DNA from 2 places in the Paenibacillus sp. JSM ZJ436 genome. Region 2 is predicted to be linked to the other one. Evidence: riboswitches for the same ligand, from Rfam matches in the RefSeq annotation. Region 2 holds a riboswitch; the other holds the start of a gene.
The links. A riboswitch is a leader RNA that binds a small molecule or an ion and turns the genes downstream of it on or off. The one in region 2 is predicted to bind cobalamin.
Positions count from the first base shown of each region.

Region 1: linked by a shared signal. The riboswitch ahead of metE (5-methyltetrahydropteroyltriglutamate--homocysteine S-methyltransferase) and the one ahead of ACH6EH_RS04570 (ABC transporter substrate-binding protein) in region 2 are both predicted to bind cobalamin.

Region 1 covers NZ_JBISEO010000011.1:86,177-97,534, reverse strand. The annotation lists gene ACH6EH_RS14635 (lactonase family protein) at 1-426, shown strand, start outside; gene ACH6EH_RS14630 (SDR family oxidoreductase) at 604-1,386, shown strand; gene ACH6EH_RS14625 (YuzB family protein) at 1,480-1,728, shown strand; gene trhO (oxygen-dependent tRNA uridine(34) hydroxylase TrhO) at 1,800-2,711, opposite strand; gene ACH6EH_RS14615 (ABC transporter substrate-binding protein) at 3,060-4,091, shown strand; gene ACH6EH_RS14610 (ABC transporter permease) at 4,167-5,078, shown strand; gene ACH6EH_RS14605 (ABC transporter ATP-binding protein) at 5,081-5,881, shown strand; gene ACH6EH_RS14600 (hypothetical protein) at 5,889-6,149, opposite strand; gene ACH6EH_RS14595 (NAD(P)/FAD-dependent oxidoreductase) at 6,403-7,311, shown strand; cobalamin riboswitch at 7,452-7,655, shown strand; gene metE (5-methyltetrahydropteroyltriglutamate--homocysteine S-methyltransferase) at 7,807-10,104, shown strand; gene ACH6EH_RS14585 (hypothetical protein) at 10,101-10,403, opposite strand; gene ACH6EH_RS14580 (antibiotic biosynthesis monooxygenase family protein) at 10,536-10,886, shown strand; gene ACH6EH_RS14575 (AAA family ATPase) at 11,028-11,358, shown strand, end outside.
Region 2 covers NZ_JBISEO010000003.1:74,300-85,657, reverse strand. The annotation lists gene ACH6EH_RS04615 (AEC family transporter) at 1-586, opposite strand, end outside; gene ACH6EH_RS04610 (DUF2207 domain-containing protein) at 612-2,567, opposite strand; gene ACH6EH_RS04605 (GNAT family N-acetyltransferase) at 2,657-3,157, opposite strand; gene ACH6EH_RS04600 (M24 family metallopeptidase) at 3,305-4,393, shown strand; gene ACH6EH_RS04595 (L-cystine transporter) at 4,500-5,894, opposite strand; gene ACH6EH_RS04590 (hypothetical protein) at 6,005-6,748, opposite strand; gene ACH6EH_RS04585 (dihydrofolate reductase family protein) at 6,841-7,383, shown strand; gene ACH6EH_RS04580 (ABC transporter ATP-binding protein) at 7,481-8,278, opposite strand; gene ACH6EH_RS04575 (FecCD family ABC transporter permease) at 8,275-9,321, opposite strand; gene ACH6EH_RS04570 (ABC transporter substrate-binding protein) at 9,318-10,340, opposite strand; cobalamin riboswitch at 10,592-10,798, opposite strand; gene ACH6EH_RS04565 (lamin tail domain-containing protein) at 10,874-11,358, opposite strand, start outside.

The sequences.
Region 1 (11,358 bases), on a different contig from region 2:
ATTAATGAGCTGAATTCTACAATCACAACGTTCAGCTACAAGGCAGCAACAGGTGAGCTGACAGAACAGCAGACCGTTTCTACATTGCCTGCAGGGTTTGAAGGAGAGAATGGGTGTGCAGAAATTGCGGTGTCGAAGGATGGTCGCACCCTGTACGGCTCAAACCGCGGACATGACAGCCTGGCCGTTTATAGAATACACCCGGAAAACGGCAAGCTGGAGCTTCTTCAGCATATTTCTACGGAGGGTGGCCACCCGCGCCATTTCTGTATGCTGCCAGGTGAGAGCTTCTTGACCGTGGCGAATCGGGACGGCAATAACCTGGTTATGTACCAGGTGAATCAGGAAGATGGCACGCTTACCTATACTGGAAAGACTGTTGCTCAATCCAAGCCTGTATGTGTGAAGCCTGCGGTCTTTGAATGATCAGGACCATGAGAGTGATAGAGATTCTGAAATTGAAATGGTTTATGACCTAAATTATTAATTTTGATGGTCATTATTACAATTATTGTAAGATGACAGATTCAGAGAGCAAGCCCTTAGGGTATGTAATAACATGCTGTTGAAATGTTATGACTATCCAAGGAGGGTGTTGTACTCATGTCGTCAGAGAAACGTTTGGAAGGTAAGGTTGCCGTCATCACCGGCGCTGGCTCAGGAATCGGACGTGCAGCTGCCCTTCTCATGGCCAAGCATGGGGCTAAGGTATTGTTAATCGACATTAATTCAGATTCCGTAAAAGAGGTCAGAGAGAAGATCGTCTCTGAGGGTGGTGAAGCTCTGAGCGGAAATTGTGATATTTCGAAGCCGGAGTCCCTGGTGGAATGCTATAAGCAGGCCATTGAACAGTGGGGCGGCATTGATATTGTGTTCGCCAATGCAGGGATTAACGGAACCAAGAGCCCGATCGAATCATTGGAGCTGGATGAATGGGATCAGACCATTAACACGAACCTGCGGGGCACCTTTGCCACCGTTAAATATGCGATTCCTCATCTGAAAGATCAAGGCGGCAGCATCATTATTACGAGCTCCATCAACGGAAACCGGACCTTCACGAGCTTTGGCATGTCTGCCTATAGTACGACGAAGGCCGGGCAGGTTGCTTTTATGAAGATGGCTGCGCTGGAGCTGGCTCAATTCAAGATTCGGGTTAACGCGATCTGTCCGGGTGCGATCTCCACCAACATTGACGAATCGATGGAAGAGAAGCCCGAGGTTGAAGAGGTTCGAATTCCGATTGAGTATCATCAGCCGTTGGCGGAAGGTCCTGGTCAGCCGGAGCAGGTTGCGAAGCTGGTTCTGTTCCTGGCCTCCGATGACGCCTCCCATATTACCGGTACAGAAGTCTACATTGACGGAGCAGAATCGCTGCTTCACTAATGCTCTCTACACAAGCCTCCTCTTGCAGGAGGCTTTACCATTTCTAGATTTGACATTAAAAATCCACCTACCTATAATGGGGGTGGTGATGTTATGGGAATTGTCATTGTAGAAATCTGTGATAGTAATCTGATGAGTGCTCTGGAGCTGGAACGGCTGGAAGAGCTGTACCCCGAAATCGCCGTCATGCGTGCAGACTGTATGAATCTGTGTGGACTATGCAAGCTCCGTCCTTATGCATTGGTCAATGGCAAAAGAGTCATTGGTGCAACCACGGAGGAATGTGTAGAGAACATCAAGCGTGCGATTGAGGGAGAGCTAGCCCTCTATCTGGAGCCATAAAAGAACAGGGATGTCGACCCGATCCGGGCTGACATCCCTGTTTTGAATGTATGTCCAGTGAATGAACCAGATTAGCCTGCGGCTACGGTTTCCTCACAGGATGTACTGCAGAAACCATGATGCTGCTCTTCGCAGGCCTCACAGCAAATGTGCTGCAGATGGCAGGCATCGTTGGCACAGTTGATAAAGGTATCAGCAGGCTTGCCGCAGTGATGGCACTTGCCGACCACAACATCCTCATCCGTGTTATTAATGCGTACCGAAATTCGCTCGTCAAATACATAGCATTTACCGTCAAACAGCTTGCCCTGGACCTCGGGGTCTTTGCCGTACGTTACAATGCCACCCTCCAGCTGAGCAACATCCTGGAAGCCCTCCTTCATCATGAAGCCCGTCAGCTTCTCGCAGCGGATGCCGCCGGTGCAATACGTAAGAATCGTCTTGTCTTTGAATTGCCCCATATTCTCGCGGATCCATTCCGGGAATTCACGGAAAGAGTCTACATCAGGCCGGATTGCGTTACGGAAATGACCCAGGTCATATTCGTAATCAGTGCGGCCATCGAGTACGATAACATCCTCGCGCTGCAAAGTCTCGTAGAACTCCTTCGGGGACAGACGTTTACCGCTAATCACGTTAGGATCCAGCTCTTCATCGACACGGAAGGTAACGAGCTCTTCCCGGTGACGAACGAAAATTTTGCGGAAGGCGTGCTCCTCGGCAGGATCAACCTTGAATACCATATCGGCAAACAGCGGATTTGCCTTCATATGGCGCATATAAGCTTCGGTCTGCTCTACAGTTCCGGAGATTGTTCCGTTAATGCCTTCGGATGCGATCAGAATCCGGCCCTTGACGCCCAGCTCCTTGCAGTACTGAAGATGCTCATCCTTAAAGGACTCCGGATCCGGAATAGTTACAAACTTATAATACAGCAAAATCTGATACGGAGGCTGATGGCTTTGAGATTGTTCGTTATTCATCTATATCACCTGTTCTATGGTAGATTTCCTTCTTCTTGGCTTCGGTCTGACAGGCATGAAACATGCTCATAAAATTGTAGTGAAAATCCTGGTCTTAGTCAACTTTAATGTATAGAAACTTTGGGAGGGGCTGCCTTTGAATCCCGCGGCTCAGCTTAGAAGCCGAAGTTACCCCCGTTTGAAAATCACATTGACGGAATCGGCGTTAAACCTTTAAAATGACTTAATAAACCGTTGTTCAAAACTTTTTTACGCGCCAATGCTTTGATTGATAAAAGCGTCTCAGCGGTGTCGCTTTTTGTCTTTCATGAAACAGGATTATGTAGAAGAGAGAGGGGTTCATTCACAATGAAAAAGAACAAGTTATGGTTATCTTTAAGCTTATCGGCTCTGCTGCTGACTGCAGCAGGCTGCGGTGACAAGCCGGATGCAAGCAGCGGGTCCACTGGTGAAGGCTCAAATGAGCAATCTTACAGCATCGCTATTTCCCAGTATGTAGAGCATCCGTCACTGGATGCAACAAGAGAAGGAATTCTGGCGGCGCTGAAAGACAATGGCATCACCGAAGACGATAACCTGAAGGTCGATATGAACAATGCGCAGGCGGACCCGACGAATAATCTGTCCATTGGTCAGAAGCTGAAGAATACGGACGCTGATCTTGTGCTTGCGATCGCTACACCATCTGCAATTGTCGTAAAGGAGAATGTTACCGACAAGCCGGTCCTGTTCGCAGCAGTTACTGATCCCGTGGATGCGAAGCTGGTTTCCGATCTGAAGCAGCCGGGCGGCAATGTTTCGGGCGCATCGGACACGAACCCGGAAGCAACAAAGCAGCTGATGACCTTTATCCATGATCATTTTCCAGAAATCAAAACGGTCGGCTTGATCATTAATGAGGGCGAGGCTAACGCGGTAGTCATGTCCAAGACTGCGGAGGAAGCCCTTTCGGAACTCGGCATGACCCTGATCAAGGCCCCGGTAACGAACACCTCGGAGGTGAAGCAGGCAGCCGAGTCGCTCGTAGGGAAGGCAGACGCCTTCTTCATTACACTGGATAACAATGTCGTCAGCGGTGTGGATACGATCATCCAAACTGCGAAGGAGAATCAGATTCCGTTCTTTTCAAGTGACCGCGACACTGTTGAGAAGGGCGCCATTGCTACAGTAGGCTTCAAATACTTTGACCACGGCTACCAAGTGGGATTAATGGCCGTTGAGGTGCTGAAAAATGGCAAGCAGCCGGCAGAGATGGAGGTTACCTTCCCGGATAAGCTGGACTTGATCCTGAACGTCAAGGCAGCAGCGGACTACGGAATTACGATTACGGATGACATGAAGCAGGAAGTGAAGGATCCGGAGAATAACATTATTGAGTAAATAGTGAGGCGCGGGAGCTGAAACTGCCCGCGCCTTCCTTAATCCTGAAGGAGGTTTCCACATTTGTTTGACTTCATCTTTGATTTTATAAGCAACCTGGATGGTCCGATTGAATTGGGATTGCTGTATGCGCTTATGGCACTTGGCGTGTATATTACGTTCCGCATTCTTGACTTTCCGGACCTGACGGTAGACGGGAGCTTCACGACAGGCGCGGCCATCGCGGCGGTGATGATTACTCACGGTGTGAATCCCTGGATTTCGACACTCGCGGCATTCGGCGGTGGTATGCTCGCCGGTGTCTGCACAGGGCTGCTTCATACGAAGGGTAAGATTAACGGACTGCTGTCCGGTATTATTATGATGATTGCCCTGTACTCCATTAATATGCGTATTCTGGGCAAGCCGCTGATTTCTTTAAGCGGCAGTGACGACATCTTTTCCACATGGGATCCGCTTTGGCTGATGCTGATCATTGTCGTCGCGGGCAAGCTTTTGCTGGATGTTTTTTTTCGGACGGATCTGGGTCTTGCGCTTCGCGCGACCGGGGACAATGCCCGGATGATCCGCAGCTTCGGCGTTAACACTGACATGACCAAGATTCTGGGCCTAAGCCTCTCCAATGGTCTGGTGGCGCTGTCGGGCGCGGTGGTTGCGCAGCAGTCAAGCTTTGCTGATATTTCGTCCGGCATTGGCATGATCGTGATCGGACTCGCCTCCGTCATTATCGGTGAAGCCATCCTGGGGACGGGATCGATCTTTCGCACTACGCTGGCGGTTGTGGTCGGCTCTGTGATTTACCGAATTGTGGTCGCTCTGGCCTATGAAATTGATTGGCTGGAATCGTCCGATCTGAAGCTGATCACCGCTTTGATCGTTATTATCGCGCTGGTAGTTCCAACCGTTCGCCGATCAATGAGGCAGCGCTCAATGGCGCGCAGGCGATCAGAAGAAATTCTGTCGGGTTCCGGCAATGGAGGTGCTTGATTGTGCTGAAGATGAATCATGTATCCAAGCTGTTTAATCCCGGCACTGTTGATGAAAAGGTGGCTCTGATGGACATCCGCCTGGACATGAAGCCCGGCGATTTTGTAACGGTCATTGGCAGTAATGGGGCGGGTAAATCAACGCTCATGAATATCATCTCGGGCGTGATGAAGCCGGATGCCGGTGAAGTAACCATTGACGGACATTCAATCTCCCATCTTCCCGAGCACCGCCGAAGCCGCTGGATCGGCCGAGTGTTTCAGGATCCGATGGCGGGAACGGCGCCCAATATGACCATTGAGGAGAATCTGGCGATGGCCTACCGCCGCGGAGCCTCCCGCGGCTTCAGCGTAGGCGTTACCTCTTCCCGGCGAGCCATGTTCAAGCAGGAGCTGGAACGGCTTGGTATCGGGCTGGAGCATCGCTTGCGGGCCCGTGTCGGACTCTTGTCCGGCGGCGAGCGTCAGGCGCTCAGCCTGCTGATGGCTACCTTTACAAGACCTCAGATTCTGCTGCTGGATGAGCATACAGCGGCGCTGGATCCTGCGAGAGCCGAGCTGATCACGAAGCTGACGAATGAAATTGTGCGAGATATGAACCTCACAACATTAATGGTGACGCACAATATGGAGCAGGCCATTCGTCTCGGAAACCGTCTGATCATGATGAACAAAGGAGAAATCATTTTGGATGTGGATGAAGAACGGAAGAAGGGATTAACGGTAGAGCAGCTCCTCGGCGAATTCGAGAATATTAGCGGCCACCAGCTCGCTGATGACCGCATCATGCTGGGAACCCATTAAGCACGCTCTAATCGTGGCCGGACTGGATCGTTTGGTCGGCACCTGGAAAGTCCCGAGGATCGTTTTCGTGCAGCTCCCGGTTCTCATAATCAAAACGGTTCGGCGGCCGCTGCTCCTCACGCCAAGGCGTGCTTTTACCCATGGAAGGCTCAAGAGAAGAGCCATAAGGACCATCCGGAAACTCTTCAGCCACCGTATCATTGCGCTGGGATTCCACAGTAGAAAGATCGACATCGTAATGGGAGGATGTGTCTGGAATCTTTTTCATCATGTACCTCCTGTATTAAGCAGAGTTGTAGAAAGTATAGCCGGTATCCGGCATATTATTCAGAGGCTCTGCAGCAATCTGCTATGAGCTGTTGAAACCGCTCCTTGTCTTTGAGGGTCCCACACGACACTGCCCTCATATTGACAGGGGCGGTTTTTGGCGCTTTACCGACGATCTATGGTGTCCGGAGTAAAACATCTTCTTTTGGTTTAATGTATTAGGTAAAAAGTAGCGAAGGAGATGGAGATCACGGATGAAGGACTGCATCATTGTTGGTGGCGGAATCGCAGGCCTCCAGGCTGCAATTCAGTTAGGGAGATATGTGGATTATGACGTTTTGGTCATTGATCAGGGACAGGGCCGTTCGACGCTCTGTAAGAAATATAACAATATATTGGGCTGGACTGAGGGGATTTCCGGTGAAGAGCTGCGCCGGCGGGGACGTCAGCAGGCGAAATCCTTCGGGGTATCGTTCGCGGAGGACTCTATAGAATCCGCTCAATCTACGTCAGACGGCTTTATCTTGACGGGAGCGCAGAGTTCACGGTATGAAGCTAGAACGCTGCTGCTAGCGACCGGCTTGAGTGACCGTATTCCGGAAATCGAGGGCCTGTATCCAACGCTGGGAGAGAGTGTCTATGTGTGTCCAGACTGTGATGGCTATGAGATTCAGGACCGGAGGTCGGTTGTGCTGGGCTCCGGCTCATCCGGGGCGGGCATGACACTCTTGCTGCGGGAGCGGACGAAGGACCTGATCTATATCAATCACGAGCAGACTCCGGTAGATCAGGAGCTGCTCTCGTCCATGGAAGCTTATGGAATACAATATATGGAGCAGCCTGCTGCGCAGATCCTGCAGGAGCAGGGGAGGCTGAAGGGGGTTCAGCTCCAATCTGGAGAAATGATAGAGGCCGAGCGCGGCTTTGTCTCTTTTGGCGGCAATCAGGTGCATTCCGGACTTGCGAAGCAGCTCGGGGCAGAGCTGGCGCATAACCGCCATGTCATCACAGACCCCCGCACCAAAATGACGACAGCTGAGCATGTATGGGCTGCCGGGGATCTTGCCGTACATTCCGAGCTGGCTACAGCTGCAATGGGAGACGGGGTTATTTCTGCCATATGGATTCACAAAGCGCTGAAGAAGCTCAAAGCATCCTCGTAAAAGGTACGTTTTCAAGAAAGAAGCCTTTAAAACTATTAAATCCGATAAATAACATCGGAAAAGTAAAAAATAGATTGCCATTTTCTTGGATGTGTATTATGATGTTCTAAATTGTAGCCCGCTATAATTGAACTCTACAACTTTATATGAGAGAAACAGGTGCGAAAGAGAGTACGCTTTCGCTTAAAAGGGAAGACCGGTGTAAATCCGGCGCGGTCCCGCCACTGTAACGGAGAAGCAGCCTGGCTATTAAAGTCACTGATCGGCATCCTTGTCGATTGGGAAGACGGCCAGATTGCGATGATCCCGAGAGCCAGGAGACCTGCCTGTTTCGAAAACACTGCAATACCTACGGGAGATAGGGAGGTGTAAGAAGCACGCAGCTTTCATTTCAGGCGGGCATCTTTACCTATGTCTTTAGGTGAGGATGCCCTTTTCTTGTTTTCTTTTTACACAAAGCAGTTACATTGGGTTGAAATTTGGGGAGGGGAAACTATGACAAACGTACAAAGTGCAAGCTTGGGGTATCCAAGAATCGGAGAGAACCGAGAGTGGAAGAAAGCATTGGAGGCATTCTGGGCCGGAAAGCTGGAGGAGCAGGAGTTTCTGCAAACGATGAAGTCTATTCGCCTGAAGCATCTGAAACTGCAGCAGGAGAAAGGGATTGACTGGATTCCGGTTAATGATTTCTCCATGTACGATCATGTGCTGGATTTGTCGTTTATGTTCGGACTCATTCCACAGCGCTTTGACAGCCTGGGCGAGAAGCCGTCCCTGAAGCATTACTTCGCGATGGCTCGGGGCAGCGATAATGCCACAGCCTGTGAAATGACGAAGTGGTTTAATACCAATTATCACTATATTGTGCCGGAGCTCGGAGAGAAGCAGCCCGTGCTGGTTCACAACCGTCCGCTGGAGGCGTATCTGGAAGCGAAGCAGGAGCTTGGCATTGAAGGCAGACCGGTGCTTGTCGGGCCTTATACTTTTGTCCAGCTGTCCAAGGGGTATCAGCCGGAGCAGCGTCAGCAGGTTCTGGATGGGATTCTTCCACTGTATGCTCAAGTGCTCGCAGAGCTGCAGGCTGCCGGCGTGCAATGGGTTCAGCTGGATGAGCCGTCCCTGGTGACGACGCTGCCGGAAGAGGATCTGGCCAGCTTGAACCGAATTTATAGCGAGCTGCGCTCGGCTGCTCCACAGCTGAAGCTGATGCTGCAAACGTATTTTGATGCGGTGGAGTATTATCCTGCGGTGACTCAGCTTCCGGTTGACGGCATCGGCCTGGATTTTGTTCATGGCAAAGCAGACAATATCCGCGCGCTGGAGCAGCATGGCTTTCCGCAAGACAAGGTGCTGGGAGCGGGGATCATTGACGGACGGGGTATCTGGAGAGCGGATCTTAATAGCGAGCTGAAACTTCTGGAGACCATTGCCAAGCAGGTGGCTCTGGACCGTGTCTTGATTCAGCCGTCGAGCAGCCTGCTCCACGTGCCAGTGAGCACTAAAGGGGAAAGCAAGCTGGAGCCTGTTCTTCTGGACGCCCTTGCGTTCGCAGAGGAGAAGCTGGACGAAATTAGGATTCTAAAGCAGGCGTTGCAGCAAGGAAGAGAAGCCCTGCAGCAAGAGATTGATATCGCTGAAGCGGCCGTGAAGACCTTGAATCAATCACTGCATCGCCAGAAGACCCATGTGCAGCAGCTTGTCGCGAACCGGCATGAGGAGCCGTCCAGCCGTACTTCGCCGTTTGAGATTCGTTTTGACAAGCAGCAGGAGAAATGGCAGCTCCCCTTGCTTCCGACGACGACCATTGGCAGCTTCCCGCAAACAACGGAGGTTCGTAAAGCGCGTCAAAGCTGGAGAAAGGGAGAATGGTCTCAAGAGCGGTACCAGACGTTCATTCAGGAGGAGATTGCCAAGTGGATCAAGATCCAGGAGGACATCGGGCTCGATGTGCTGGTGCACGGCGAATTTGAGCGTACAGATATGGTTGAGTTTTTCGGAGAGAAGCTGGGCGGGTTCGCCTTTACCTCCGGCGGCTGGGTGCAATCCTATGGCTCGCGCTGCGTGAAGCCTCCGGTCATCTATGGCGATGTGGAATTTCTGAAGCCGATGACGACGGAAGAAACCGTGTATGCTCAATCTCTGACCACGAAGCCCGTCAAAGGCATGCTTACCGGTCCGCTGACCATTCTGAACTGGTCCTTTGTGCGCAACGATATTCCCCGTGAGGAGACGGCATTCCAGATTGCATTTGCACTGCGTCAAGAGGTTGAAGCCTTGGAGCAGGCAGGGATTGAAATGATTCAGGTTGATGAGCCGGCGCTCCGAGAAGGTCTTCCTTTGAAAAAGAGCCGTCACCAGCACTATCTGGAGGAGGCTGTTCTGGCCTTCAAGCTGTCCACCTCCACCGTGAGTGATACGACCCAAATTCATACTCATATGTGCTACTGCGAATTTCACGATATTATTGATTCCATCCGGGCTCTGGATGCGGATGTCATCTCGATTGAAACCTCACGTTCCCATGGCGAGCTGATCTCTCATTTTGAAGAGCATACGTATGATCTCGGGATCGGACTTGGCATGTATGATATTCACAGCCCGCGGGTGCCATCCGTGGAAGAAATGGTATCCATGATGGACCGGGCGTTGTCTGTTCTGGACCATAAGCTGTTCTGGATTAATCCGGACTGCGGACTGAAGACGAGAGGACTTGCGGAGACCGTGGCGTCGTTGGAAAATATGGTGAAGGCCGCACAAATCTACCGTAAAAAAAGCGCAGCCGTCCTGAGCTAGTCCAGCTTAAAGCGGTGCAGCTGATCCTCTTGTCCGGCCTGCCGAAGAATCTCTCTCTGCCTGGGTCCGATCAGATCAAAATGCGGATAGGGCATTCTTCGGTGGATATACGCCGGATCCAGGTCATGTGCGAGGCACCACTCTGCAAGCCGGTTCAGGTCACTGCAGCCGACCTTTGTCACCGTAGTGAACTGCGGAAACCTGGGATCATACCAGTAATGGGTCAGGAAGGATATGACTCCGGCTGCGGTCTGCTGCTGCCAAGCTCTTAATTCTTGTCTCGTAATGCCGAAGGCCATATGTGTATCATCCTTTGCAAGCTGTATATTTCCCCATTATACCAGCATATATATAGAACCGTACAAGTTGCTGGACCTGCTGACGAACCGAGACTAGATAAAAGGTCCATGGCAGATAAGGGGGGAACGTCAATGCTGCTGCAAAAGCTGGTGCTGCACGTCAGCCCGGAAAATCACAATGATTTTGAAAGCGCGGTTCGCTCCATGTTTGAGCATATTGCCGGGATGCGTGGCTACATGGGTCATGAGCTGTACAAATGTGTGGAGAACGAGCATGAATATATGATTATGCTTCGTTTGGGATCTATTCAGAATTATGCTGACGGCCTCCATCGCTCTCAGGAGCTGGGTGATTGGCTGAAGGCCCTGCAGCCTTTTTTCAAAGTGAATCCTGCACAGTCCTGCTACATTGATATTCGTGTCGAAAGCAGAGCTCAGCTGGAGCAATCCTTGCTTCAGGAAGCTCCGCCTCCATCGACATAGCCCTTGCTGCACATCATCAGGCTTGTCCTGCGGCTCCTCTTCACAGAGGAGCTTTTTTTCGTGAGAAAAAGGATTGCAGTAACCCCATGGCGAATGAGGGGAGAACGACTTCACCAGAAGGGGTGCATCATCATTCATCATATGGATATACAATCACTGGCGGAATCCATCCGCTCAAACGTTTCCAGCGTCATCGTGGGCAAGGATGACCTGATTGATAAGCTGTTCATCGCTCTGGTTACGTCCGGTCACGTTCTGCTGCAGGATGTGCCGGGCACCGGCAAAACAATGCTGGCTAAAGCTTTGGCAAAATCGGTGGAATGTGAGTTTAAAAGAGTCCAGTTTACACCGGATCTGCTGCCCTCGGACGTAAGCGGCATTTCGTACTTTAATCCCAAGTCCTCGGAGTTTGTGTTCCGTCCGGGACCGTTATTTACGAATATTTTACTGGGTGATGAAATCAACCGTGCAT
Region 2 (11,358 bases):
CAGACAGCATAGACACCCCGGTATCCAGCGCCTCCGGCAGCACGGTTCCGCTCATCCGGAGCAGCACCGCACACACCGCTGCATAAATCGAAGGAAGCGTGAAGACCGATTGAAACGCCTTCGCTGCGGAGAAATGGGAACGTGCGGCAACAAATACCCCAAAGGTGTTCACAATAATAATCTGGATAATAACATAAACCGAGGCCTTATCCAGTCCCAGCTGACCGAAGGCCAGCTGCACGAGGGGCAGTCCGTAATTGACACTGTTCGTGAACAGGGTCGTCAGCGCAAGGCCTGCCTGCTCCGGCTGGGACAGCTTCAGCAGCTTTCCGAGCAGGGAGCAGAGCAGCCATAGCACCACCACATTGGCGACGCAGAAGACGGCTGTCACTGCCACATCCGATGTCGTGATCTCGGCATGCAGCAGGGTGTCAAAGATCAGTGCTGGACTCATGATATAAAGCGACACTGCAGACAAGGGCTTGGTCGCCAAGCCCTTGTAATATCTCAGTAAAGCCCCTGCCACCACCGGCAGGGAGATCGGAAGAAACACATGATATAGCGTAGTTAAGAATGATGTCAGCATGCTGCAATATAACTCCTCAAATTCATTAATCCGCTCCTGTTCCCGCGCTTCCGCCATCAGAGCTGCTGGCTGCATGAGTGCTATGAGCTCCCGTAGCTGCTGAAGAGGCCGTTAGAGGCATCAGATGGCTCTGTGTATACAGACATGCTGACAAGGCAGCATGCTCATCCAAGTCCCGGTGGGTGCCTGCAAGCTGCTGATCAAGCTCGGCCTGCTTCCTAAGCCACCCTCCGGCATCCAGCAGCACAGCCATTTCCCATACAAATTTCCGGTTAGGCCCTTCTTCCTGAAGCGGCCCTGCCTCTGCATCCAGCTGCGCCTTCCAGCGAAGCAGGAGATAATACATCTCCAGTCCCTGCTTGCTTAAGCTTTTCTTTGGCATACTGAGCAGCCCCGCGGCGGTGCCCAGCACCACCATAGCATGATACGCAGCCAGTCCGCCATACATAACCTGATAGCCGCCAAGCATGCTCAATCCCAGAAAGAGCAGCATAACCCATTTCGGCTGTGGCGAACGCAGAGCCCATAGCCCTGCAACGCCAAGCACTAAGATAGTCCACAGCAGTGAAGAATATGGAGCCGCATCGAAATACTTCATCAGAATTACGATTGTGAAGTGCACCGCGACCGCAGCGATGAGCGCCACCCTGTACATGCTCGATGGGGCTGCGAACCGGTGGTATGCCTCCATGGAGGCAAGCTGGCTGCTCCATTCCTTCACCTTGCGCTGAGTAAGCTTCCATAAAGCAGCATAACGCTTGTTTGCCAGCTCATTGCGGCTGTGCTTCTCTGTGGAAGTCGGGCCCGTGATAGACTCAAGATAAAATATCCTCCGCCCTTCCTGCTCTGTAAACAGCCAGTCAATCAGGAGCACATCTTCTTCACTGAGCGCCGGCAAGTCCGGGATCAGCTCGAATTGCAGCATGACCTTCGGTGCATAAGGATCGCTTGCCAGCCTTGGCGAGGCCTGGACCTCCGAAATGTGAAGCATGCCGCGCTGGTGCAGTGAGAACAGGCCGGAGATGAAATCCCGTTCCTGCAGCCGGCCCCTGCGGTAAATATAGGCTACCTGCTTGGGATCCAGGGTCCACACCAGTGACAGGTCCTTCCGCTGCGCTGCTCTTCGGGCCGCCACCTTCTGCGGCGCCAGCCACAGCAGCATAACGCCCCCCCAGACCGCAGCGCCCAATCCCAGCAGCACCCACCGCAGTCCTTCGAACCGCTGTTCCCGCTCGATTCTTCGTTTCATCTGCTCCTGCTCGGCCGCTAGCGTAGCACGGAGAGACAGGCTCTGCTTGGCAAAAGGCGCATCAACTACCACCTCCTGCGGAAACAGCACACGCAGCCGCGCATTGCCGATTTCCGACAAGGTGTCATAGTGTATTCTTACAAAGGCTCCGGAATGGGGATTTTTTTGCATGACTCCGCCCCTGGTTCGGTCCTTGATGAAGGTGTGTACATCCACCCCCGTAAACCGGTCCGGCAAAAAAACATCAATATTGACCTGGTTCAGCTCCTGGTCATTCTGCTCAAAAAAGCTCCAATCGAGGTCTGCAGCCTGCTTGGTACGTTTCACCACCTGACTAATCCGATAACGGTAAAAGTAATGCCTGGTTTCGTCTTCGGACGGGCTGGACGCGTAGAAGAAGCCACTCTCCTCATCATACCCTGAGTCAAGAAGGGGCAGCTCATCCAAGGGTAGCGAGCTTCTTTCATGCGACTCCAGCTCATACGCCTCAAAGAACTCGACCTGACTGCGCTCCTTGACCGCTAAATGGCGGGTAACCCTGTTGTAAGAACCGTTAAAACGATAGGTGTGCATTTCCTCCACATACAAATCCCCGTCCGGCATCACGTAAGCATAAACGTCGCTTTGCTCCATGGAATACGACCGCTCGTGATCACAAGCCGTGGTGAACAAAGCCAGGAGCAGCAGCGCTGCACTGAGCATATACCGGTATATCCGCCGGCTTATCATCATGTCATGGGTCCTCCTCCTTGTCCCAAAGTCAAAAAACCGTCCGTGGCATGCGACATTTCGGGACGGTCTTTTGGCAAAGAGAAGCTGCTCTATACTTTACGTCCGACAATCACGAGGTCGCGCTTGATACCATCCAGCTCTGCAACACCCGGAAGCAGTCCCCATTGCTCAAAACCGAACTTGCGGAGCAGGCCCAGGCTAGGGTCATTATGCCCGAATACAAAGCCGACCAGATTGCTCACCTCAAGACGCGGGCATTCCTCCAGCGCCTTCTCAATTAAGCGGCTGCCCGCCCCGCTCCCGCGGTAATCCTCATGTACATAAATACTTACCTCTACCGTTGCATTATAAGCTGGCCGGCCGTAGAAGGACTGAAAGCTCATCCATGCCGCAACCCGGCTGCCGTCCTTCATGACCCAAAGCGGACGGTGCGCCGGATCATGCTCCTCAAACCAGCTCAGCCGGCTCTCGGCTGTCACTGGATTAAGATCCGCCGTGACCATCCGGCCGGCGATCGTTGAATTATAGATGTCGACGATGGCCGGCAAATCGGCCTTGGCCGCAAACTCAATCGTGAATAAAGATGCCATTGAATAATTCCCCCGTTAATATGAGCTCACAACATATTTATTTTAACGGAGGTGGATTAAAAATGCTTTATTTTTTTATGAGAATGGTATGATAAAATGCAAGCTATTGAAGGATATAAACCCTATTTTCAGGAGAAGGAGACTTCTATGAATCCAAAATTAAAGGATATCATTTCCACAATGGAGCAGCACGGGTGGGATACCGTGCTCCTTACAGATCCTAAACATATCTATTATTTGACAGGTTATGCCAGTGATCCCCATGAGCGATTCCTCGGACTTGTTCTGCAGCAGTCGTGCGAGCCGTTCCTGCTTCTTCCTGCACTGGACGCGGATGTCGCCGCTGCGGCCTCAGGGGGGATCTGCATTCTGACACATCGCGATACCGATCAGCCGTATGACATTTTGAAGAGCCGGCTTCAGTCGCCGGTCGGCGTCTTGGCACTGGAGAAATCACATATGACGCTCAGCCGCTTTGAGCAGCTGCAGGAGACGCTCTCAGCGCATCATTATGCCGATATCGGTCCGCTGCTTCAGGACATGAGAGCCGTCAAGTCGCCGCACGAGATCAGCACCATGAAAGAAGCAGTCCGCATCGTTGAGCAGGTGCTTACTGAGGGATTAAGATCTGTACGCCCGGGGGTCCGGGAGATGGAGCTTGTTGCGGAGCTGGAATATCTCATGAAGAAATCCGGCGCCCAGGCTCCCTCCTTCGACACCATGGTGCTTACCGGCAGTCATACCGCCCTCCCGCACGGCGTTCCGGGAATGCGTGAGATTCAAGAAGGCGATCTGCTGATGTTTGATTTGGGTGTGTATTACGGCGGCTATGCCTCCGACATTACCCGAACCTTCGCCGTTGGCCACCTTTCGGCAGAGGCACGTCACATCTACGATACCGTTCTCGCCGCCAACCTTTCTGCTATTGCTGCTGTAAAGCCAGGTGTTTCTTACGGCTCTATTGATCAGGCCGCACGGTCACTCATTGAGCAAGCCGGATACGGAGAAGCATTTCTTCACCGCCTCGGTCATGGCCTGGGTCTGGATGTGCATGAGGCGCCTTTCATCCACGGCCTGAACAACGATCTGCTGCAGCCGGGCGCTGTGTTCACGATTGAGCCGGGCGTTTATATCCCAGGGATCGGCGGTGTCCGCATTGAAGACGATGTATGGGTCACCGAGCAGGGAGTTGAAATTCTAACGACTTTTCCCAAAGAGCTGACCGTGCTCGGTTAAGGCCACTGCACAAATAGCGCGCAGGATTGATACAGGCACATCCTCTCTCTTGAAGAAAGGTGAGACTGTAACCATCCTTGCGCGCTATTTTGCTAGATCTATAGGTTTATGCCTGCATGACGTCGATTTCCTGATTCCGCTCCTGATACACCTTCTCATCGACCTGATTCAGCGCTTTGCCGGTAATCATCCCGGCGGTCATGGAGCCGTTTACGTTCAGTGCTGTACGTCCCATATCAATCAGAGGCTCTACAGAGATCAACAGACCTGCCAGTGCGACCGGCAGATTCATCGTAGACAGAACGATCAGGGAAGCAAAGGTCGCTCCGCCTCCGATGCCCGCCACACCGAAGGAGCTGATCATAACCACGACGACAAGCGTCAGCAGGAAGGTCCAGTCCAGCGGATCGATGCCCTGGGTCGGCGCAATCATAACCGCGAGCATAGCGGGATAAATTCCGGCACAGCCGTTTTGCCCCATCGTTGCTCCAAATGAAGCCGACAGGTTGGCGACACCTTCCGAAACGCCCAGCTTCTTGTTCTGGGTCTGCACGTTTAACGGAATGGTTGCTGCGCTGGAGCGGGAGGTAAATGCAAAGGTTAGCACGGGCAGCACCTTTCTCAAGTAAGTCACCGGATTAAAGCCGAACACCAGCAGGAGCAGCAGGTGGATAAGAAACATGACAAACAAGGCAACGTAGGAAGCCAGGACAAAGTCGATCAGGTCGAGAATGACCTGCAGATCCGTGCTGGCAATCGTCTTGGCCATGAGGGCCAGGATGCCGTAAGGGGTCAGGCGCAGCACCAGGGTGACGATCCGCATCACGATGCCGTACAGAGAGCGCACCAGCTTGCGGAACGTTTCCGCCTGCTCTGGCTGCTTCCGGTCCAGACCCAGTACAGCTATGCCGATAAAGGCCGAGAAGATGACGACAGCAATCGTTGAGGAGCGCCGTGCCCCGGTCATATCCGCGAATGGATTGGAAGGAACGAATTCCAGAATCTGCTCCGGCAGAGACTGATCCTGCACCGTGCCAAGCCGCTCCTCCAGAGCAGCACCCTGCTCCTGCTCCGCTGCACCGGCCTGGATATTCTCGGCAGAGAGATCGAACACATTCGCAGCGGTAATGCCGACCACAGCCGCTACACCGGTGGTCAGAATGAGAACCGCGATAATGGAGGCGCTCATTTTACCCAGGTTGCTGCCGCCCTTCAGGTTCATAATTGCCGATATAATCGACACCATAATGAGCGGAATAACCATCATTTGCAGCAGACGCACATAGCCGTAGCCGACCAGATTGAACCAGTCACTGGACTTTGAGATCGTATCCGAATCGGCGGTGTAAATAGCCTGCAGAATGACACCGAACGCAACGCCTAGCACTAATCCGGCAAACACCCTTTTGGTAAATGAATAGTGCTTCTTCTGCATCCAGAATAAAATACCGATCAGTATGGCAAGCGAAAGCACGTTTAAAAACACCCATAAGTTTTCCATGATATGGACTTCAGCCTCCTGTTTATGTATTTCAGCCTTAATATGGATTTTCGATCCCATTCTTATGTAAACATTACCCTATATATACGAATCGAATATAAAAAAATCCTCTATTCGGCTGTAGCCAAAATCAGTAGCAGCACGCTGTAAAAAATGGCCCCGAACACAAATGGAAGCACCCGGCTTTGCTGCTCCTTGGGCAGTTCCTCCTTAAGGACATTTAATAGAATGCCTCCAGCCAGAAATGCAAAAATGATCGAGACGACAGCCGTCTCCACCTGAATGACCGTCCCTGCCAGCCATCCTGTCAGCACCCCTGCAGTCAGAAACCAGCGTCCCGCCAGATCATAGCGGTGCTTATGCGCTGCCCGCAGCGAATGATCGTTGACCATAAAGTGAAGTGTCATGGCAATGGTAAACAGAAGCAGGCTGTAGAAGGAGTGTGAGGTGCGTTGAAGCAGCAAATAGCCAATCAGCACGTTGTATACGAAAAAGATACTCATATGAAACCAGAAGACGCCGACTCCCGGTGTCCCCTCGCCCCGTTGACTGCCAGAAGCTGATTCTGCACTGGCCTTGACCAGCCTCTCCATCACATAGAAGAACATCAGGCCAAGCATCGCCACGAGATACACATGATGCTCCAGAAACGCAAGACTCTGAGGCGTATGGTCTTGGATCACGTTCTGATGCTGCTGCAGTTCCGGGAGAATGTGGACGAACACATATGCAACCGACACGCCGCCAGCGGCCGAAAGCACCCAGCTCCGGGGGATGACACGAAGAAAGCTCAAATGTCCTGAAAAGATATGGGCACAGGCTATGACGCATGCCATAATTAAGGTTATACTCATCCTACCATCCTCCAGCTGAATACCAGATTTTTGTATACATAACCGGATGGCGGGGAGTCTAATCAAATGAAGTGAAGGATGGAGGGAACAGGATGAAGGAGGATCGTAAGGTCTCCGTATTTATCGCGCCCACCTTGGACGGGTACATTGCAGGAAAGGATGATTCCCTGGATTGGCTCTTTAAGGTAGAGGGGGAAGGAGACAATGGGTACAGCGAGTTCTATGACACTGTGGATACAATCCTTATGGGTAAACGGACGTTTGACTGGATTGTGAACCAGGGAGAAGCATTTCCCTACAAAGGAAAGGCCTGCTACGTATTTACCCGGTCAGAGACAGCAAGCCATGAGGATGTGACCTTTGTGAACGGCAGCCCGGGAGAGCTGATTCAGAAGCTGAAAAAGGAAGACGGCCAAAAAATCTGGGTCGTCGGCGGAGGCGAGCTGCTTCAAGCTCTGCTGTCCGAGCGGCTGGTGGATGAATTGTTCATTACGATTGCACCGGTGCTGCTGGGAGAAGGAATACCGCTCTTTAAAGGAGGCGGACCGCCGCAGGAGCTGCTCTTCAAGGGCTCCAGAAGCTTTAATCAATTTGTGGAGCTGCATTATGAGGTGAAATCATCACTCGGGAGATGAAAAAAAAAGACGGCATTCGCCGTCTTTTTTACATGGTGTAAACGTACAGGAGAACTAAGCATTCGGTTTAGGCACGACTGTGCATCAGCAACACAATTTATTCCCTCTTCTGCGCCTCCCTTGGAGAAGCCGTCAGCAGCACCTGGGGTGACCCGTTAGAGGGATGGCTGACAATTGAAGTGTCTACACCAAAAATTTCTCTGAGCCGTTCCTCTGTCAGCATGTCCTGCGGCGGCCCTGCGCCTGCCGCCCGTCCATCCTGGAGCAGCAGCAGCTTGTCGCAGAATTGAGCCGCCAGATTCAGATCATGCAGCACGCTGATGATCGTAATGCCGCTCTCCTGGCGCCATTGTGATACCATCTCCATGAACTGCAGCTGATAACGGATATCGAGATAGGTTGTGGGCTCATCCAGCAGCAGCAAAGTCGGCTGCTGCGCCATCACCTTGCCGAGTGCTGTCCGCTGCCGCTGACCGCCGCTCAGCTCATCCACCGGACGGTTCTGCAATACCAGCAGATCCAGCTTCTCCATAATGGAGTCCAGTAACGGAGCAGGGTCGTGAGGTTCACGGCCCAGCCAGCCCTGGAACGGGTATCTGCCCATCTCCAGCACTTCCCGTACTGTAAAGCTTGTCGCGGGCAGCCCTTCCTGCTGCAGGACGGCAATGAAGCGAGCCAGTTCCTTGCGGCTGTGCTTGCGAATATTGCGGCCGGCTACAGTAACCGTGCCGCAGGAAGGCGCCTCTACACCGGAAAGAAGCTGCAGCAGGGTAGATTTTCCGCTTCCGTTCGGCCCGATCACCCCCCACCACTCTCCTGCCTGGACCTGCCAGTCCAGAGGCTGCAGCGCCATAACCTCGCCGTACCGTCTGCCGGCACCCTCAAGAGTAATCATTGCTTTCCCTCCCTGCGCTGCCTCCGGCTGCGATACAGCAGGTAGGCAAAGAACGGAGCACCGATGAAGGCCGTCACGACACCAATCGGTATCTCAGACGGAGCCAGCAGCGTTCGGGCCGCCGTGTCGCTCCAGACCATGAATACTGCCCCGCCCAAGGCAGAAAGCGGAATAATGATTCGGTAATCCGACCCCGTCAGCAGGCGGATCATATGCGGAATGACAAGCCCGACGAAGCCGATCACGCCAGATACGGACACAGCAGCAGCTGTCAGCAGGGTAGCCACCACGAGCACGCTTCCCTTTAACCGATCCACATTCAACCCCGTATATGCAGCCTGGCGCTCTCCTAGTGCCAGCAGGTTCAAGGCTCTCGACCGGCTCCATAAATAAATCAGGCCCGCTGTGAAATAAGGCAGCAGCACCAAAATATACGTCCAGCCCCGCAGGCTGAGGCTGCCCAGCGTCCAGAATAAAATATCATTCATCGTATCACGAGACATAATCGTCAAGAAAGACACCACCGCTCCCAGAAAGGACTGCATAATGACGCCAGCCAGGATCAGTCCGTGCGTTGGAAGCTTGCCCTGTTCCCTCGATAATGCCAGCACGATCCACAGTGTTACAGCACCGGTAGCAAATGCAACGAGCGGCAGTGTCCATGCCCCCGCAAAGGAATACTGCATGCCGTAAAAAATAAGCAGCGCTGCGCCCAGTGACGAGCCGGAGGCCACGCCCAGTGTAAACGGGTCCGCGAGCGGATTACGCAGCACTCCTTGAAAGGCAGCCCCTGCCGTTGCCAGGGATGCACCCACCAGCATGCCGAGCAGTATACGAGGTAGACGCACCTTCATAATAATTTGTTCCGCCGAGGACTCCCAGGCTGTCGGAAACCGCTCTGCCAGACCGGGAACCCGCTGAAGAAGCATGGCTCCGATCTGCCCGGCAGGCAGATGAACGGAGCCGATACCCAGGCTGACCACAAGGGTCAGCACCAGAAGCAGCAGTCCCGCTATCATATAGCCTGCCAGCTTGGAATTCACGGAGTCATCAAATCCGGATAGATCGCCTTCGCTACTTCAATCAGGCCCTGCGTAACACGAGGTCCCGGGCGGCTAATCAGATTGTCGTCCAGCTTGAACAGCTGTCCGTCCTGAATAGCCTGGATTTGATCCCAGCCGCTGCGAGATTGAATGAGCTGATCTAAAGACTGGTTGTTCTCATCCATGACATTTGCGGAATACAGAATGACATCAGGATTCGCAGCAATAATGTTCTCTTCACTTACCTCAAACCAGCCTTCTGCCTCGCCCGCCGCATTGATGGCATTGCTCAGCTTCAGCATTTCATCCAGGTAGGTTCCGCTGCCTACTGTCCAGCCCGGTGAAAATTCAACATACACGGTCTTCTTTTCTTCTTCCTTCACGTCTTTTACCGCGTTTTTCACCATGTCCAGCTCTTGCTGCATCTGATCGGTAATTTCCTTGGCTTCGGCCTTACGGTCTGTAATCTCTCCCACCAGCGCGATATTGTCCATCACTTCAGCGATGGTCTTGGGATCATTAACGAACAGCTTGACATCCAGATCACGAAGCTTGTTGATATTATCCTCATTCATGGCAGCCGTGAACACTACATCTGCTCCAGATGCCACAATCGCCTCTACATCCATCTCATATCCGCCCATCTTGGGCTTGGACTTCGCCGCCTCCGGGTAATCGTCCACCTCGGACACACCAACAATCTGCTCATCAAGGCCGAGCGCAAACAGCTTCTCGGTTTCAGACGGAGACAAGGAAACTACCTTCGCCGGTGCCGCTTCGAATGTCATTTCGGTCCCGGTCGCATCCTTCACCGTTAACGGATAGACGGTCTTGTCGGCTTCGCTGTCTTTGCCCTCTTCCTTCTGGGCCTCATCGTTATTGGCTTCACTTCCCTGTGACTGCTCTTGCTGCGCCGGCTGTGTCTCGTTCTCTTCGGCCGGGCTTGTGCACGCCGCCAGCATCATGGCCAGCATCATCGTCATCAAGAGCGTGGATCCGAACTTTAACATCTTGTTCATTGGTTTCTCTCCCCTTATTGGTATAATCTCGAGAAATACAGCTTGCTCCACTTTAACATCATTCATCTGGCGTCCGGATTTGGACCGCAAAAAAAACCCCTGACTCCTCGTTGAAGAATCAGGGGTTACGTTATTGGATCGGTACACCGCAGCATAAAGCCGGGCGAAACACCTCCTGCTGTACTTCACAGGCAGGATCTGTTCCGCTGCATGCACGGCAGCTCCAAACGTAATCCTCTCCTCGAAGGACCGTCAGATCATCACGCAAGGCAGGTCTCCTGACTTGCAGGTGGTGCTTCTCCCCCGCCTTCCCGAGCCTAGTCGTACAGCCAGTGGCATCGTGGGGGAGTCTCCTGCTTCACAGTGGCGGGACCGTGCCGGAATTGCACCGGCTTCCCTTTTCACCCGAGGCTAACGCTTTAAAGGTTAAGCCCGGGACCTCGCATGTATGTGTATGGATTATCTAGTTTGATATACAAGCTTGTTCTCTGTTGTGAATTATAGGACATCTGGACAAGCCTTACAACCATTATCTACTCGGGAGCACTGCCTGGAAAGAGTTGCTGCTCTGGCAGCAGCGCTCCCGGAGAGGGCGCAGAACGCTGTTCCAGAAGCAGCATGCGGTTCCCCTTATGCGGGGGCTTGACATGGATGCTTCCTCCTCTCTGCACATCCCCTGCCCCATAAAACACCTCACTAACCACCGTGCTGTCTCCCCGGGCAGTCAGGACCAGCCCGCGATCTGCATGATGAAGGCCATCCTGCCCCTCCAGCTGAAATACAGGCACCTGTGCCTCCAGCTGATGATAAGCCCTGAAATCCGATTTCGTCAGCCTTGAAGCTGCTCCCGTAATGCCGGAGCTAGAACGCTTCACCCACAGCACGGCTGTACTTTGCGCCGGAAGGATCACCTTGGCGTCGATGTCTTCGCCGCTTCTAACAGACAGCTCTGTTGAGTATGCCCCGAACACATAATAAAGAGCATATCGCTCATTGAAATCAACCGCTTCTTCCGACA